Regions from separate parts of the Paenibacillus sp. OT2-17 genome, predicted to be linked through region 2. Evidence: predicted binding sites of a transcription regulator. Region 2 holds the regulator's gene; the other holds the start of a gene.

Region 1 (7,397 bases), on a different contig from region 2:
TCATGAAGAAGGTACGGACAAAGTCTTTTGCTTCATTGCTTTCATACGCAATTTTGTTTTTGGCAAAGTAGCCGTGCAGATTCATAACACCCAGACCGACGGAGTGCATTTCACGGTTCGCTTTCGCAACACCTGGTGCATTAGCTACTTGGGTCATATCGCTGACTGAGGTGAGCGCGATCATACCCTCATGAACAGATTCGCGAATTTTACCATGTTCCATCACATTTACAATGTTCAGAGAAGCCAGATTACAGCTCACGTCCCGGCGGATAGTATCCTGTTGTCCGTAATCTGTAATTTCGGAAGTTTCCTGCAACTGGAAGATTTCCGTGCATAGGTTCGACATCTTGACTTGACCCACGTTTTTAAGAGCATGTGCCTGGTTCGCGTTACTTTTGTTCATGATATATGGATAACCAGACTCCAACTGAATCATGGCAATTTTCGTCAGCATGTCACGTGCGCTCATCGCTATTTTTTTCTTCACCCGATCGTCAGCAAGCAGCGTGTCGTACATTTCATCCAAATCCATGTCGTCCAGATGCGTTCCATAGGCTTTGAACACACTGTAAGGAGCAAATACATGCAGCGGTTCATTATCTTGAGCCAGCTTGTAAAAGCGGTTTGGCACCAGCAATCCAATAGAAAGTGTCTTGAGACGTACTCTTTCGTCAGCATTGATTTTTTTGCTATCCAGGAACTCAAGCACGTCCCATCCGAAAATGTTGTAATAGGCTGCGCCAGAACCTTTACGTTGTCCCATTTGATCTGCGTAGGAGAAGCCGTCTTCCATCAGCTTCAGCACAGGCATTATGCCTTTTGCTGCGCCTTCTACACCCTTAATCGCTTCACCGCGTGCCCGCAGCTTCGACAGATTAATGGCAACACCTCCGCCGATTTTGGACAACTGCATGCAGGTGTTCAGCACATAGTTGATTGAGTTCAGGGAGTCGTCCATTTCGAGCAGGAAGCAGGAAACCAATTCCCCACGGCGGCTTTTGCCTGCATTTAGGAAGGTTGGTGTCGCTGGCTGGAGACGTTGCTCCATCATCGAGCGGGACAACAGGCGTGCCGTATCGGCGTTACCGCGTCCTAAATGCAGCGCGACAGCAGCAACCCGGTCAGGGTAATGTTCCAGATAGACTTTACGGTCGTTACTCTTCATTGCATAGTCAGTATAAAACTTGGATGCTGCCATATAGGAAGGAAATTTAAAATTATAGCTATGAGTGATATGGAAAATATCATTAATTTCGTCAGCCGTGTAGCTGTTATAGAAATTTTCGTAATAATCATTCTCAATCATATACAGCACTTGAGCGGTTGTGTCAGCAAACTTCAAACTCCGTTCCTGAACTTCCTTCATAAATTCCGCTACAGCCTCTTGGTCCTTTTCCAATTGGAAAAAGCCGTCTGTATCGCGTTTCATCAACATGTTGTTCAATTCAATATGCCGCAACTCGGCTCACCTCCTGTTTAAAACGCTCTACATCTCCGAACGTTCCAGATAATTCAAATTTACTAATTACGGGGACATTATAGTGGTCGGCAATCAAATCCGCACTTTTGGCAAATTTCTCACCCCAGTTACGGTTGCCGCTTGCAGCTACACCAACAAGGTTTTGTGCATTTTTTTTCAAAAAGGAAGATACCCTCTCAGGTATCTGCCCAAACCCGGTTGTATATGTAATAAGTACGTAAGGTTCTTCTATAGTCATTTGCTCCTCGATCTGAACCGCTGGAAGCTTGAGCTTGTTTATAAATCTTTTTACATTGCCGGTCTTGGAATCATATGCAATCAGCATGGTATGCAACCTCCTTAAACAATTAACGAAAAAAGAAAACGGCATTGCCCGAGATCCATCATAGCTGGAAACCCTTGCTGGCTGTGCCATTTAAAATTTTTGACTCTATATTTACATGTATTTTCATACCTGTATCTTCAAGATATCGGGCATAAATACGTTTTTTACACTATATTTAGAGTACATTCTCTATTTTATATCTATATATAGTTTTGTCAATCGGTCTAGAGGGGATCAGCGGACCCAGATCGGGTATAAGTCCAAGCGGGGTACGGAAAAGAGCGAAAGAACTTTTTTTTCGTAAGTATGTTAAAAAAGTATTGGAGTTTTTGAGGGTGAAGATGTACGATTTGTCAATGGGCAATAGAATGGAAAATTTACATTTTACTGTAGAAAGGATGAAGCAGATGGGAAATGATTTTATGGAATTTCAATCGTTTAATATGATCTTTTTTATCGTATTTGGACTCATTGCTATTGTAATGATTATGGGAATTGTCAAAACGATAGGAGCGGGCCTGTCCAATCAAGCAGCCGAACGGATACAACGTTCATGTAAGGTTGTGGATAAACGGACGAGAGTGCGTGGGGGATCAGGCGATTTTTCAGCTTCGACATATTATTATATCACCTTTGAGTTTGACGGGGGTGAGCGTATGGAGCTGGAGGTGAAGGATACGGACTTTGGTATGATTGTGATCGGGGATCGTGGGGAGCTTCATTATAAAGGTACACGTTTTCTGGAGTTTGTAAGAGTAATGGAAGCATAAAGGTGTTGGCGGGGAGTTAGTATTGCCAAAACAAATACATAATTGGAGGGAAGATTACGATGCCGCATATCATTGGAAAACGAATTGTATTGAGAGAATACCGTCAAGAAGATGTACCAGCTATCCGAAAATGGGTCAATGACCCGGAAATCACACGTGGTTTAAGCGACGTGTTTATCTACCCGCATTCACAGGTGAATAGCGAATCCTTTGTGCAGATGATGATTGACGGCAACCCCGAGATCAAAGGTTTTGTCATTGCGCATAAAGACACACTGGACTATATCGGACAACTGGATTTATTTAAAATCAACTGGGTAAATCGGCACGCCACCCTTGGTGTTGTGATCGGGCGTGACGGTGACTTGGGCAAAGGCTACGGACGGGAAGCGATCCGGCTGTTACAAAAATTTGCATTTCATACACTGAATCTGCATCGGCTGGAGCTGGAGGTCTATGCGTTCAATGAACGTGCACACCGTTGCTATTTGGCATGCGGCTTCAAGGAGGAAGGGCGGCTACGGGAAAAGCTATTCAGGGAAGGGCAATACTATGACATTATTCAGATGGGGATTTTGCGAAGCGAATACGAGGCTGCAGAGCAAGCGACGGAATCCTAAGAATGCAATCTCATAAGCTATTTTACTCCGTCAGCTTTCTTCAATTTTTTATGAGTGAAATCACGGGGACTACGCTCATCCTTTTTCTATTAGCTAAAGGACTTTCTTTGCAGAGTGCGAACTTCTTACTAGTTGTATTCTTTGTAAGTATTTTTTTGTTTGAGATACCCACAGGGGCTATTGCAGATAAGTATGGAAGAAAAATTTCTGTTATTTTGGGACTTTGTTGTTTTCTACTCTATAGTGTGTTGTTCGTTTGGACAGATCATATCGGGGTGCTTGTGTTTGCGCAAGTTTTTGGGGGTCTGGCTATATGTTTACAATCAGGTTCGTTGGAATCATGGGTTGTGGAAAATAGTGATAAGCCCATGGAAGTTCTTTTTACAACCTCTAACAGTATACAGTACATTTCGGGATTTATTTGTGGTCTGTTGGGAGCCTTCCTCGCAACTTTTAACTATTCACTTCCATGGGTGGCTAGCATTTTATCTATTATTGTATGCATTTTTCTATGTTTCTTTTATATGGATGAGGAGAACGTTACTCAGCGAAAGACGTCTACTACCCGTATTAAAACGATTATCGGAGAAAGTGTACGTATCGGTTTTGAAAATAAGTCTATCTGGATCGTGTTTATGATTGGCTTATTTATCAGCTTTTCGAACTCGGCGGGGAATACATTTCAACAGCCACGTCTGGTTGGCCTTTCCGAACAAGGGATTTGGATTATGGGGTTTATCAAGGCAGGGTATTCACTATGTATGACTTTGGGAAGTTACCTGGTTCGAAAGCTAGGCTCACGATACAGTGATGTACGTATACTCATGTATGCTTGCGGTATGATTGGGATATGGCTCATTTTAGCCGGTGCGTTCAACACATTTTATCCTGCACTGCTTACCTTTTTGATCTATGAAATTGGGCGCGGCATGTATCCGGTTGCCAAACAAATTTTTCTGAACAAAAGAATCTCTAATGAGTATCGTTCTACACTACTATCTCTGGATTCTGCGATTTCACAATTAGGCATGTGCGTAGGTTTAATCGTGACAGGTATCATCAGTCGTAATTTTACGGATTTGTCTTCCGATCAAACACCAATTCAAATATCTTGGGTGATGTGTGGCGGGATTGCGTTGATTCCTATCATTTTATTGTTTCACGTCAATCGTGTTTCAGGCAAAAGTAATTCTTGGAAAGAAAAAGAAACCAAACAGAATGTTTAATATAAAAGTTAATGTAGAAGGGCTGAACAGCATTGTCTGTCAGCCCTATAATATTTCATTAAAAAGCAAACCCTATTTTTCGCCGTACCACAGTTTCAGGCGATTTTGGATTAGGCCAGTGTAGATTTCTTCAGCTTTTGGCACACCCGCCTGATCCAGCTCTTGGAGCATGCGGTCATACACAGCGTCGAACTGATCTGGCTTGGCGAGTACAGCCTCAGGAATCCGTTTGCGTACAATGTCCTGCGACTTTTGATAAATAACATTGTAATTCGTATCGGTCGGAACAGGCATGTTGTAGGCAGCACCCCACTCTTTTACCGGAAAATCCTTTTCGTTCGGAAACAGGTCTTTCCACGTCTGGGCTTTGTATGCCTGAAGGGACTCTTTTTCGGCTTGACTATAATTTTCGGTAATCATCTCCGGATAATTGGTTGTGTAATAGTTGCCAGAAGGGTCCTTCACGCTATCGCCATAATGTGGCCCCCATATCCAGTACAAACCGATTCCTGACTCTCTGCTAAAAGAAGCGTTATCAGTGTTTTTACGTTGTTGCACATCCGCCGGAATGACTCGTTTGCCGTTCTCTACGTTGTAATGCTGGCCTTCAATTCCCCAATTGCGTAAAATTTGTCCTTCGTCGGAGGCCAGAAAATCCAGAAACTTGATAGCTCGCACCGGATTTTCGCATGAGGTTGTAATTCCGATCCCGGATGCAGTATCGAAGCCGATAGGCTGAAGGGAATGGTCCTCGTATTTCTCATTTAAAGTGACTGGAAAATGGGCGTAAGTGAATTCATCCTTACCGGCTGCCTTGAGCGCATTTTCGGCATCTTGATAGTTCCATTCCTGATCAATGAGTCCGATGACACGGCCTGCGGCGATTTTGGACTTGTACTGATCACTTTTTTGTACAAAAGTATCCTTATCCAACAGTCCTTCATTGTACATATGGTTCAACCAACGGAAATATTCGCGTTCTTCTGGGCGCTTGTAGTGAAGAATGGCTTTGTGTGTTTTAGGATCAATATAATATTCGCCATCGTCGGGTCCACCTGTAGCAGTAACAGCCGGGTTTGTCACTGTAATTTGAATTTTCCAGTCTTCGGCATCAAGTGATAGGGGAATGGTAGGCTGGCCATTGGTGGTAGGGTATTTGGCGACATAATCTTTAAGTGCTTTTTCAAAATCTTGAACGGTGCGGATTTTAGGGTATCCAAGCTTCTTAAGTGCCTGATGCTGGATTTCGAAGCCAGCTTGTGCATCAAACGCGATGTGATCCACACCCAAATTGGTCGGGATCGTGTAAATGGCTGGATCTTCACTACTATATTTAATACGATTAAAATAGTCTCCATACACTTTCTTAATGTTAGGGCCGTATTTATCAATGAGATCTGTTAAGTCAATGAGTGCTCCGGCATCGACCAACTTGCCAATGTCTGATTTGGGGTACACGAGATCTGGATACTCTCCGCTCGCTGCCATTAAAGCAAACTTTTCCTCGCCTCGACCATTGACAGCATGTTCGGCATTTAGCGTAACGCCCGTTTTCTTGATAATTTCCTGCCCGACAGCATCCTTCATGTTGTTCCAGTTAGAGCTGGAATCACCGCCAAAGAAAGTAAGTGTAATGGGACTGGTGTCATTAGGATCTTCCTTTTCTGCCTTACCGTCTGTTCCATTCGCGCAGCCCGTTGTAACGAGCAGCAGCAAAGACAGGAGTAGAATGGAGCTCTGTCGTACCAACCTGTTCTTGAACATTTGCAAATCCCCCTTAATAAGTATGATTTACACAATGTAAGTGCTTTCAATAGTAAATTGTAGGAAATAAAGAACCTCACGTCAAGTAATTTATAATTGCTTGTTATGCGGTTTGTTTTTTTATTAAGCAAACATATTTTGGTGAAGGGTGTGGATTTGTACAAATCTATCATTTGATGATCTAAAACAAAGTATGCTACGATGGTACCAGTTTATAGGTACACCCGTGTATTAGAAAGGTTAAGATAGAAAAAGACTCCGAATAGGGTTGGGTGAGAAGATGCGTGGAAAAGTAACGTTGCAAGAAATTGCGGATGCGGCGGGCGTTTCAAAGTTCGCTGTTTCGCGTGCACTATCAGGCAAACCCGGTGTAAGTGAAGAGACAAGGGCGGTTCTGGTCAAGCTTGCCGCCCAGATGGGCTATTTTCGCAGTCACCCCAAAATGACAGGGGTAGAGCCTCGGGACACAGATACCAGAGAATGGTCAGGTACCGTGCTAGTGTTATTTCCGAATATTAGGTATCAGAACAGGGAATCTAGATACTGGGGGCCAGTATTTGAAGGGATTTCTGAGCGTCTGAACCGTAAGGGTATGGATATGATCACGTTAACGGAGCCCTCGACTGAAGATATGTTTTCTTTACTGAACCCGGAGGCGATTAAAGGGATTATCACAGTGGGGACGATTTCAACTTCGTTGTTGCTGAACATTTATCGGATGGGTATTCCGGTCGTCATGGTAGATCATTGGGATTCTGCATTTTTAAGTGATACGGTGTTTACAGATAATCGCACATGCATGAGTGAATTAATGAAGGACTTGCTGTGCAGGGGCTATACCCGCTTTCAGTTTGTGGGTCATATTGATGACGCTCACAGTTTCTACGAACGCTGGGAAGCATGTCGTTCCACACTGGAAATGAGCGGAGTAGAATTGCGGCAGATTAAAGATCTTCTTCACAGGGGAGCGCAAGCGCTTGCTGAGGAAATGGAAAAGTTGTCCGAGGACGAACTGCCTGAGGTTTTTGTATGTGCTAATGATGTGACTGCTGCGCAAGTCGTGGATGTGCTGAAAGAAAAGGGGATTGACGTTCCGAGGCGTTGCGGAGTGACCGGGTTTGACGATACGAATGAACAAATGCCGATTTATGCCACGGTAAGAGTGGATAAGGAATTGCTGGGAATGCGTGCAGTGGACCAGTTGTTATG
Region 2 (8,366 bases):
CGATTTGCGCCCCCAATACGATCCCCGACCCCTGCTTTGCTACGATTTTGATGTACCCCTCTGCTGCCCTTAGCGCCAATGCTCTGCCGTTAATTGCAAAGAAAGCTCTGCCAATGACAATCGGTAAGGCTTTTTCCTTTGCTTCTGTTTCACTTAGGCCAACACTAGCCAGCTCTGGTTCAGAAAAGACAACCAGCGGCATGGCTTTATAATCCACTTTAGCAGCTTGACCTGCAATCGCTTCTGCCGCAATCTTCGCTTCATAGGAAGCCTTATGGGCAAGGGCTGGACCCTCCGTAATATCTCCAATGGCAAAAATATGCGGAATAGCCGTTCTACACTGCTCGTCTGTCTCGATCAACCCCCTGCTCGTCAGTGGCAAGCCAATGTGCTCCAATCCTAATCTGCCATCCGTATTCGGTTTTCTGCCTACAGTAACTAATACAAACTCAGCGGTGACATGATGCTGCTCTTGATCTTTTGAATAATGCAGCGTAATAGTATCCGTATTCTGCACGACTTTTTCGGCTATCGCCCCAGTTACGATGCTTGCACCATCTGTTTTCAATTGCTTAACAACAGGGGCCACAAGGTCCGTCTCAAATCCCGGCAGCACCCGTTCCCCTCCCTCCAGAATCATTACCTTTGTTCCAAATTTGGCATACATTTGTCCAAGCTCAACGCCAATATATCCACCACCTATCACGATCAGGCTGGACGGAACCGCTGGAAGCGAAAGCGCCTCTGTAGAGGACAAAATACGTCCGCCAAACGGAAATGCTTTCAGCTCGATTGGACGGGAGCCGGTTGCCAATATGGCATACTTAAAGGATATCGTTTGTTCCGCTCCATTTTGATTGATGATGGCTGTATGCCCATCAACCAAACTCGCCTCCCCTTTCAGAATGCTCACACCTGCCGTTTTCATTAAAAAGCCAACTCCGCCTGCCTGCTTATTCACAATCCCCTGTTTGAAAGCCTGAGCATTCACGAATGACATCGCTGCATCTGCCTGATTTACCTGCCTGAGTATCTCATAGCGATGTGCTTCGGCAATCAAAGCTTTGGATGGAATGCAGCCCACATTCGTGCACACTCCACCTAGCTGACTGCGTTCAACAATCGCCGTTTTCATTCCAAGCTGAGAAGAACGCAATGCTGCCACATAACCTCCTGGCCCTGATCCAATGACCAGTGTTTCTACAGATTCATGCTTGCTCATAACTAATACCTCCTGTTAAAATGGCATGATTTAAAATATGATGATTATAATATATTATAGTCATCATATTTTAAAAGCGTCAATAGTCTTGATCAGCCTTTCTGAAGTTGTCGTTATAGGAAGACAAATTGACACGTTTTATTATGATGATTATAATATTTTGAAGTTAGCATTATAAACCCGTGGAGTGATTACAATGCCTTATCCAAAAGGCCATAAGATGAAAGTGCGGAGTAAGATCGTTGAAAGTGCTGCCCAAGCTTTCCGTGCCAACGGTATTCAAGATGTAAGTGTGCCCTTTATTATGAAAGGGGCAGGATTAACTCACGGCGGGTTTTATTCACACTTTGATAACAAAGAACAGCTAGTCGCCGAAGCCTGTCGCTATGCCGTCAGTGATACCCTCGCACTGCTTCAGGAGGCCGTTGACCAAGAAAAGCAAGATCCTAAAATTAATGTTGTCATCGATTACTATTTAAGCACCCATCACCGTGATCGAACAGAAATAGGCTGTATTATTCCTGCCCTTTCCGTAGAAATAGCCCGTTCTTCCGAAGAAATCCGGCAGATATTCACGCAGGAGTTGGAAAGAATGATTACGTTTATCTCCAATTTGGGGGGAATGGATCAGTCCAAGGGCAGTGCATTGTTCAGTAGTATGGTTGGTTCTCTTGTGCTTGCACGTTCTGTTAATGATCCTAAACTGAGTGACAGCCTTCTCTCGGCAGGCAAACAGTATGCCAAAGCGCTGGTTAATAGTTGAATGTAAGTATGTTTTACGTATGCAAAAAATCCGCTAAACACCAAGAAATCCTTGATGTTTAGCGGATTTTTCCTAAGAATCTAAACTCAAAACGGAGGTAACGATTTGTCAGAGATTCGAAGTCTCCACCTGCCAAATCTCGGTTATGTTCCAAATCGTTTGCGGTACCCGCATTTTCGGCATAACTCTTCTACCGCTTCTCTCTTAGAGAACCCGAAGTACAGACGGTTTGCACGCTCCCCTTCCACAATGTCGGAAAAAGATTGTTCATGCACGTTACCTAAATTTATGACGCCTTCTCCATCCAGACAGCAAGGGACCACCGTTCCATCCACCAATACCGCCGCTTGGCTACGGAGTGCATGGCAAAAGCCTTTTCCGTCATCTTCCGGAGCACTGAGGCTCGGCCATTCAAATTCATGGTCTTGATTCAAATAAACGTTTGGTGCGATTTTGACCCCACTGCCCGGTATCACCTTTTCCTCAATCCGATAGTCCAGTCCAAACTCTTGCTCCAGTCGTTCAAGTGTTTCCCGGTTGCGCTGACGCTGCACATTAGTCAAATTATCTTCAGTCAAGTTCCAGAGACGGAACGAAATAATGACATTGTGTTTCACCGCTTCTCTTACAAACGTGAAAATATTACCCAAATACCCTTCTCGATCCACGGAGCCTTCATGCCCGTCAAAACTGTGGAGAGAGAAGTTCATCTGACGCAGCGCTGGCTGCCCAAGCAGCTTATGTCCGGTCTTCGGCAGCAAGGTACCATTGGTGGTTATATTGACCTTCAAGCCTTTCTCATGAGCACTTTCCAGCAAAAGATCAATTTTCGGATGGAGCAACGGCTCTCCTTTTACATGCAAATAGATGTAATCCGTGTGTGGTTTGACCTGATCAAGCACATTTCGAAAGACTTCCGGATCAATAAATTTTTTGACACGCTGTGTTTGAGGACAAAAACTGCATGCGAGATTGCAAATGCTCGTTATCTCAATGTATACCTTTTTAAAAGTTTTCAACATGATTTCCCCATTCTAACCTTCATCCGGAGCATCTTGTTTATGCTCACTAATCTTATGATTATAACGGGTTATCACCGACAGGTAAACTCTCCAGTCTCTCCCTTGGTGTGGGCATCAAATGCTCGACACATACGCCTATCCAAGATTTGATTTGATATTTTCTATTGACCCTAGGTCTGACCTAAGGTTTATAGTGGAGTTATTCAACTATCAGTAAAGGAGTCCTACCATTGAAAGAACACATTACGATCAGCCAGCTTGCTCAGCTCATGAATGTATCTGTACATCAACTGCGTTATTTTGAAGAAAAGGGAGTCCTGTATCCATCACATACAGAAGAAAATCAATATCGAATGTACGGGCTTCATGAGATTTATCAGCTTTCGCATATTTTATTATTACGCAAATTAAATGTCCCTGTCGATCAGATTCAAGAATGTATGACTTCCTATGCTGCCGATGACTATAACCAGCTTTTAGAGCATTCGTTGCAGAAGGTACAGGCCGAAATAGCTAACTTGAAGATGCATGAACAGTTTATTCACAAAGTGTTAGAAGAACATAATAATCGGGCCCAGCAGGACGATGAGTATCAGGTCAAACGATTAGGTCCCCGTCATTTAAAGCTATGGTTTGCATTGGAGAATGGTCAAGAGCTCACTGCCGGTAACCTATTTGAACACCGCCCTGCCCCACCTCGATTATTTGAAAATGACCTGCATTACTTGTCTGATGCTGGACAGGCGAAGCTATGTTATGAAACGGCGGATGTGGCTGACTATATTCTGGAAGAGGGCAACTATCTTTATAAGCATCTTTCCGTCATTGAAGAACCAGAGATTGATTATGAAATTAAACAAATGGAACGATATGTAGCTCATCACCAATATAACTGCCAAAGCAAGATTGTTCTAGTAGAAAAATCTTATCTTTCGATGTTCGACAACAACAAGCTGCAATACGAAATTCAGGTTAAAGTAGAATAAATCTTGGAGGGCGTTAAATGAGTGCAAAATCCTTTGACATTGTTGCATACCAGAAACAAGACCATGAAGCTGTTTGCAGTCTTTTAGTCGAATCGTTTAAAGCAAAATTCCAATCTCTTGTTACACTGGAGGAGCAAGATATACAGAAGTTGTTAATGCAGGTTTGGGTTCAAAATCCTTATTCTTCATCTATGAAACAATTTGTAGCCAAAGAGAACGAAGATGTTGTCGGTGTTCTTTCCCTCAAATGGAAGGCCCCCTCCTCTTCACTTCCTGAAACAAATCCCATTTCTTTAGCTCCGCTCCTAAAACAGTTTGGTTGCTTCAATGTATTTAAATTTTTGACAGGTATGCATGCGCTGGAGTATACCCCCGCTGCAAATGAGTGTTACATTGATCATTTGGCGATTCGTTCAAGTCATCGTAACCAGGGAATAGGACGCCTTCTTCTAGCTTTCGCACAGCAATTTACGGTTGAATCTGGGTTTCATGCATTGACGCTTCATGTAGCGCATAAGAACCAAGGGGCTATCCGTTTGTATCACAAACTGGCGTTTGAAGTAGAACAATCCAAGTATAATGGGTTACGGCATTTTTGGTTCAAGGAGCCTGTATGGTATCTGATGAGTTGGAAAGAGAACCTGCATTCGAGGAGAGAGCATCGTTGAAAAAAACATTCAAGCTTACTTTTGGTATTGCGGCAGCTCTGGCTGTTGCCTTGATACTAATTGTTCTATATCAAAATTCCTACAAGATGACAGAAGAAAACATACAAATTGCGACACCTAAAGGGCTGTTAACAGGTACATTAGCTTTGCCTAGGAACTACTCGGGAAAGGTTGGACTGGTTGTTTTTGTCCATGGGGATGGTCCTATTAATGACACATATGATGATGGATACAAACCACTGTGGGAAAAGTTCGCTTCCAAGGGTTATGCCTCCCTGTCACTGAATAAGCCCGGTATTAACAGCGCTCCTGGCAATTGGCTCGACCAAAGCATGGAGGACCGCGCACAGGAGATCCGATATGCAATAGACTGGGCAAGAAGCTTACCGATGATTGATAAGCAAAAAATCGGCCTATGGGGAGCCAGTCAAGCAGGATGGGTCATTCCGAAGATCGTTAAAGAGGAGCATGATATTGCATTCAGCATCCTTGTATCGCCTGCCGTGAACTGGATTTCCCAAGGACAATTTAATACCAGAAAAGAAATGGAACAAGAAGGAGCTACTCCGCAAGAAATTCAAAAGACATTGAACTACGATCAAGAAGTTCTACAGTTACTGAAAAAACATGCTTCTTATGAAGAATATCTAGGCATAGCCGATCCTGACGATATGATTTCCAAAGAAAGATGGAGCTTTATAGGCAAAAATTTTCTGTCTGATTCCACCGAAGAATTAAGTCACTTCCATTCTCCTGTACTCTTGGTTCTGGCTGGCAAAGATATTAATGTTGATGTAAAGGGTACCGAGCGAGTCTATCGCCAGAAAATACCTCCAGAACTGCTGTCCGTGATTCATTTACCTGAAGCCGACCATTCCATGATGGATGAAAAAATCGCGCGTTCAAAATCTCTAACTTTCTTAACAGCCGTATTCGCCCCCAGAAAATTGGTGAATGGTGAGTATCTCAAATCCCTTTCCGATTATGTCAGTCAGCGTTAAACAATGATGTTCTTTTTTGCCATACTTCTTTTGATATGCTAATGAAAAAATGCTAATGAAAACCCCATAACTGTTCTCGGTTAGACTGGGAATAGATCTATAAACAACAAAAAAACGGCATCTCTGCCGTTTTTTCTAAAAGGATGGACTCTCAGGGACTCGAACCCTGGACCAATTGATTAAGAGTCAACTGCTCTACCAACTGAGCTAAGAGTCCATAATAAAAGTTTGGTGGAGCCTAGGGGGATCGAACCCCTGACCTCATCGCTGCCAGCGATGCGCTCTCCCAGCTGAGCTAAGGCCCCATCATAAGTAAGTTAATCAACGTTTCAAGCGACTTCTATATCATATAAAATTTTTATTCCTGTGTCAATACTTTTATAAAAAAAATATAATCATCTTCCCACCTTGACCCAAGAAAGATACAGTCAGCGATCAGTCGCTGGCTGTATCTTTAGATAACAATGTTTTCAGTTCCTTCATAAACATATTGATGTCTTTAAACTGACGATAGACGGACGCAAAACGTACGTAGGCGACTTCATCCACTGGGTAAAGCTGTTCCATGACCAGCTCCCCGATCTGCTGACTATCGACTTCTGTGGCTGCTGTGTTGCGGATAGCGTTCTCCACCTGGGATACGATCATATCCAATTGCTCGACGGATACTGGGCGCTTCTCACAGGCTCGAATGAGACCGCGCAGCATTTTATCACGACTAAACTCTTCACGGCTGCCGTCTTTTTTGATGACCATGAGTGGGGTTTCCTCCACCATTTCAAAGGTGGTAAAACGCCTGGCACACTGCTCACATTCACGGCGGCGACGGATGGACTTGTTATCATTCGCAGGTCGCGAATCCAACACTTTCGTGCCATTGTAGGCACAATACGGACATTTCATAATCTCACCACTTTCTTTTTCCAATAAATTCCCGAAGATTTTTAGTAATAATTTTGTCAAAACGGATCATAATATGTTTACCACATCGCGAGGAGGTGAACAACAATGGCACAAGGAAACAATGGCAACTCCAACAATCTGGTAGTCAGCAGATCCTCCGGCGCTCTGGAGCAAATGAAATATGAGATCGCTCAAGAGCTGGGTATCAGCATTCCTCAAGATGGATACCAAGGTAACATGACTTCCTATGAGAACGGTTCGATCGGGGGCTACATCACAAAACGCCTCGTAACGATCGCCGAACAACAATTGGCAGGTCAATACCAATAATCGCGGTAATAATGCAGAAATAACAAGAAAAAGTGTATGGACGGGCTGCTAAAAACAGCCTGTCCTGCGCTTTTTTTCATTTTAAAGCGAAAAGGCTCATCATGTCATTAACTTGTCTTTTAAAAATCATTATAAATTTTCGTGTATTGCCTGTAGTAATAAATGACCCGCTGTACATAATGTCGTGTCTCACCAAAAGGGATTTGCTTAATGGACTCTTCTTTTCCATCCCACACTCCCTTATCGAGCCACTCTTGAACTTTACCCGGCCCTGCATTGTAAGCAGCTACGATTGCTACAGGATTATCCTGAAACTTCATGGATAGGTTATGCAAATACCAGGTTCCCAGCTCTATATTGGTACCAGGCTCGTGCTTGACACTGTCTAGCGGAACCTTTTGAATCTGGGCGCTGTCCATAATCCAATTTGCTGTATTCGGCATAATCTGCATCAACCCCAGTGCACCCTTATGCGATTGCTTACTGGTTTTAAAATTGGTTTCTACGCGGATAATAGACGCCACCAAAAATGGGTCCACTTCATACGTTTGTGAATACTGCCGAATCTCATCCTTATATTGAATCGGATAGAACCAGGACATCCAATTTGAATTGAGGAACAGAATCAGGACAAACCCGACAAACAAAGTGAGCAGGACTCTTTTCTTTCGCAAAATGTTCATGCAAGTCCCTTCCGCTGCCAAAATTGATCAATTTGTCGTTTCGTCTCAGACTGTGTTCCGCTATTATCGATAACGATATCGGCCAAGTTTTTCTTTTGTTCAATATCCATTTGTGCGGACAGCCGAAGTCCAGCTTGTTCCTCCGTCAGACCGTCTCTGAGCATCAGACGCTGGAGCTGAATATCACGTGGTACGTACACAACCATAATTTCCTCGTACAAGCTCTCCAGCCCGGACTCGTACATTAACGGGATATCTGCCAAAACAAGCTTGTCCGGCTGTTCCCGTTCATATGCTTCCATACGCAGTCGCATTTCCTCACGAATAGCAGGATGTGTAATATCGTTAAGTGCCTGCCGCTGGGCAGGGTCTCCGAATACAATCTCACCCAGTTTTTTGCGGTGCAGGGTTCCGTCACTGTTCACTATAGCTTGTCCAAAATGCTGTATGACCGCCGCCAGCACCGGATGCCCCGGAAGCATCACTTCCCGGGCAATGGCATCTGCGTCGATCAGCAGCGCACCTTTGGCGACCAAAAGAGCCGACACGGTGCTTTTTCCGGTAGCAATACCTCCGGTTAATCCGATATTCATGCTCTTTCACCTCATAACAGCTTCAATATGCCCATCATAATCAGTAATAATGCCGGCAATACACCCAGCGCCTTCATAAATCGAAATGCTGATAGAAAGAAGCCTGCCTTCATCCCTGCAATCAAAAATGTTCCACTGAATAACGTAATAGCCAGCGCAGTAGACAGTGGCTGAAAACCAAGCATAGCTGCCCCT

The links. Region 2 encodes NrdR, which represses ribonucleotide reductase genes. Its sites were predicted from a motif close to AACACNATATATNGTGTT; they were not measured.
Region 1: a site for NrdR is predicted at 1,974-1,991, ahead of nrdI (class Ib ribonucleoside-diphosphate reductase assembly flavoprotein NrdI). Genes of this name have one in related genera too.

What each region holds. Positions count from the first base shown of each region.
Region 1 covers NZ_WUDQ01000133.1:555-7,951, forward strand. The annotation lists partial or broken gene nrdE (class 1b ribonucleoside-diphosphate reductase subunit alpha) at 1-1,462, opposite strand, end outside; gene nrdI (class Ib ribonucleoside-diphosphate reductase assembly flavoprotein NrdI) at 1,449-1,808, opposite strand; gene GRP75_RS14880 (DUF2500 domain-containing protein) at 2,216-2,578, shown strand; gene GRP75_RS14885 (GNAT family N-acetyltransferase) at 2,638-3,198, shown strand; gene GRP75_RS14890 (MFS transporter) at 3,201-4,424, shown strand; gene GRP75_RS14895 (ABC transporter substrate-binding protein) at 4,497-6,188, opposite strand; gene GRP75_RS14900 (LacI family DNA-binding transcriptional regulator) at 6,469-7,397, shown strand, end outside.
Region 2 covers NZ_WUDQ01000113.1:526-8,891, reverse strand. The annotation lists gene lpdA (dihydrolipoyl dehydrogenase) at 1-1,222, opposite strand, end outside; gene GRP75_RS14075 (TetR/AcrR family transcriptional regulator) at 1,419-1,985, shown strand; gene GRP75_RS14070 (radical SAM/SPASM domain-containing protein) at 2,129-3,007, opposite strand; gene GRP75_RS14065 (helix-turn-helix domain-containing protein) at 3,238-3,993, shown strand; gene GRP75_RS14060 (GNAT family N-acetyltransferase) at 4,011-4,661, shown strand; gene GRP75_RS14055 (alpha/beta hydrolase family protein) at 4,658-5,662, shown strand; tRNA gene GRP75_RS14050 (tRNA-Lys) at 5,807-5,879, opposite strand; tRNA gene GRP75_RS14045 (tRNA-Ala) at 5,892-5,967, opposite strand; gene nrdR (transcriptional regulator NrdR) at 6,098-6,565, opposite strand; gene GRP75_RS14035 (alpha/beta-type small acid-soluble spore protein) at 6,671-6,895, shown strand; gene GRP75_RS14030 (lytic transglycosylase domain-containing protein) at 7,015-7,578, opposite strand; gene coaE (dephospho-CoA kinase) at 7,575-8,171, opposite strand; partial or broken gene GRP75_RS14020 (manganese efflux pump) at 8,183-8,366, opposite strand, start outside.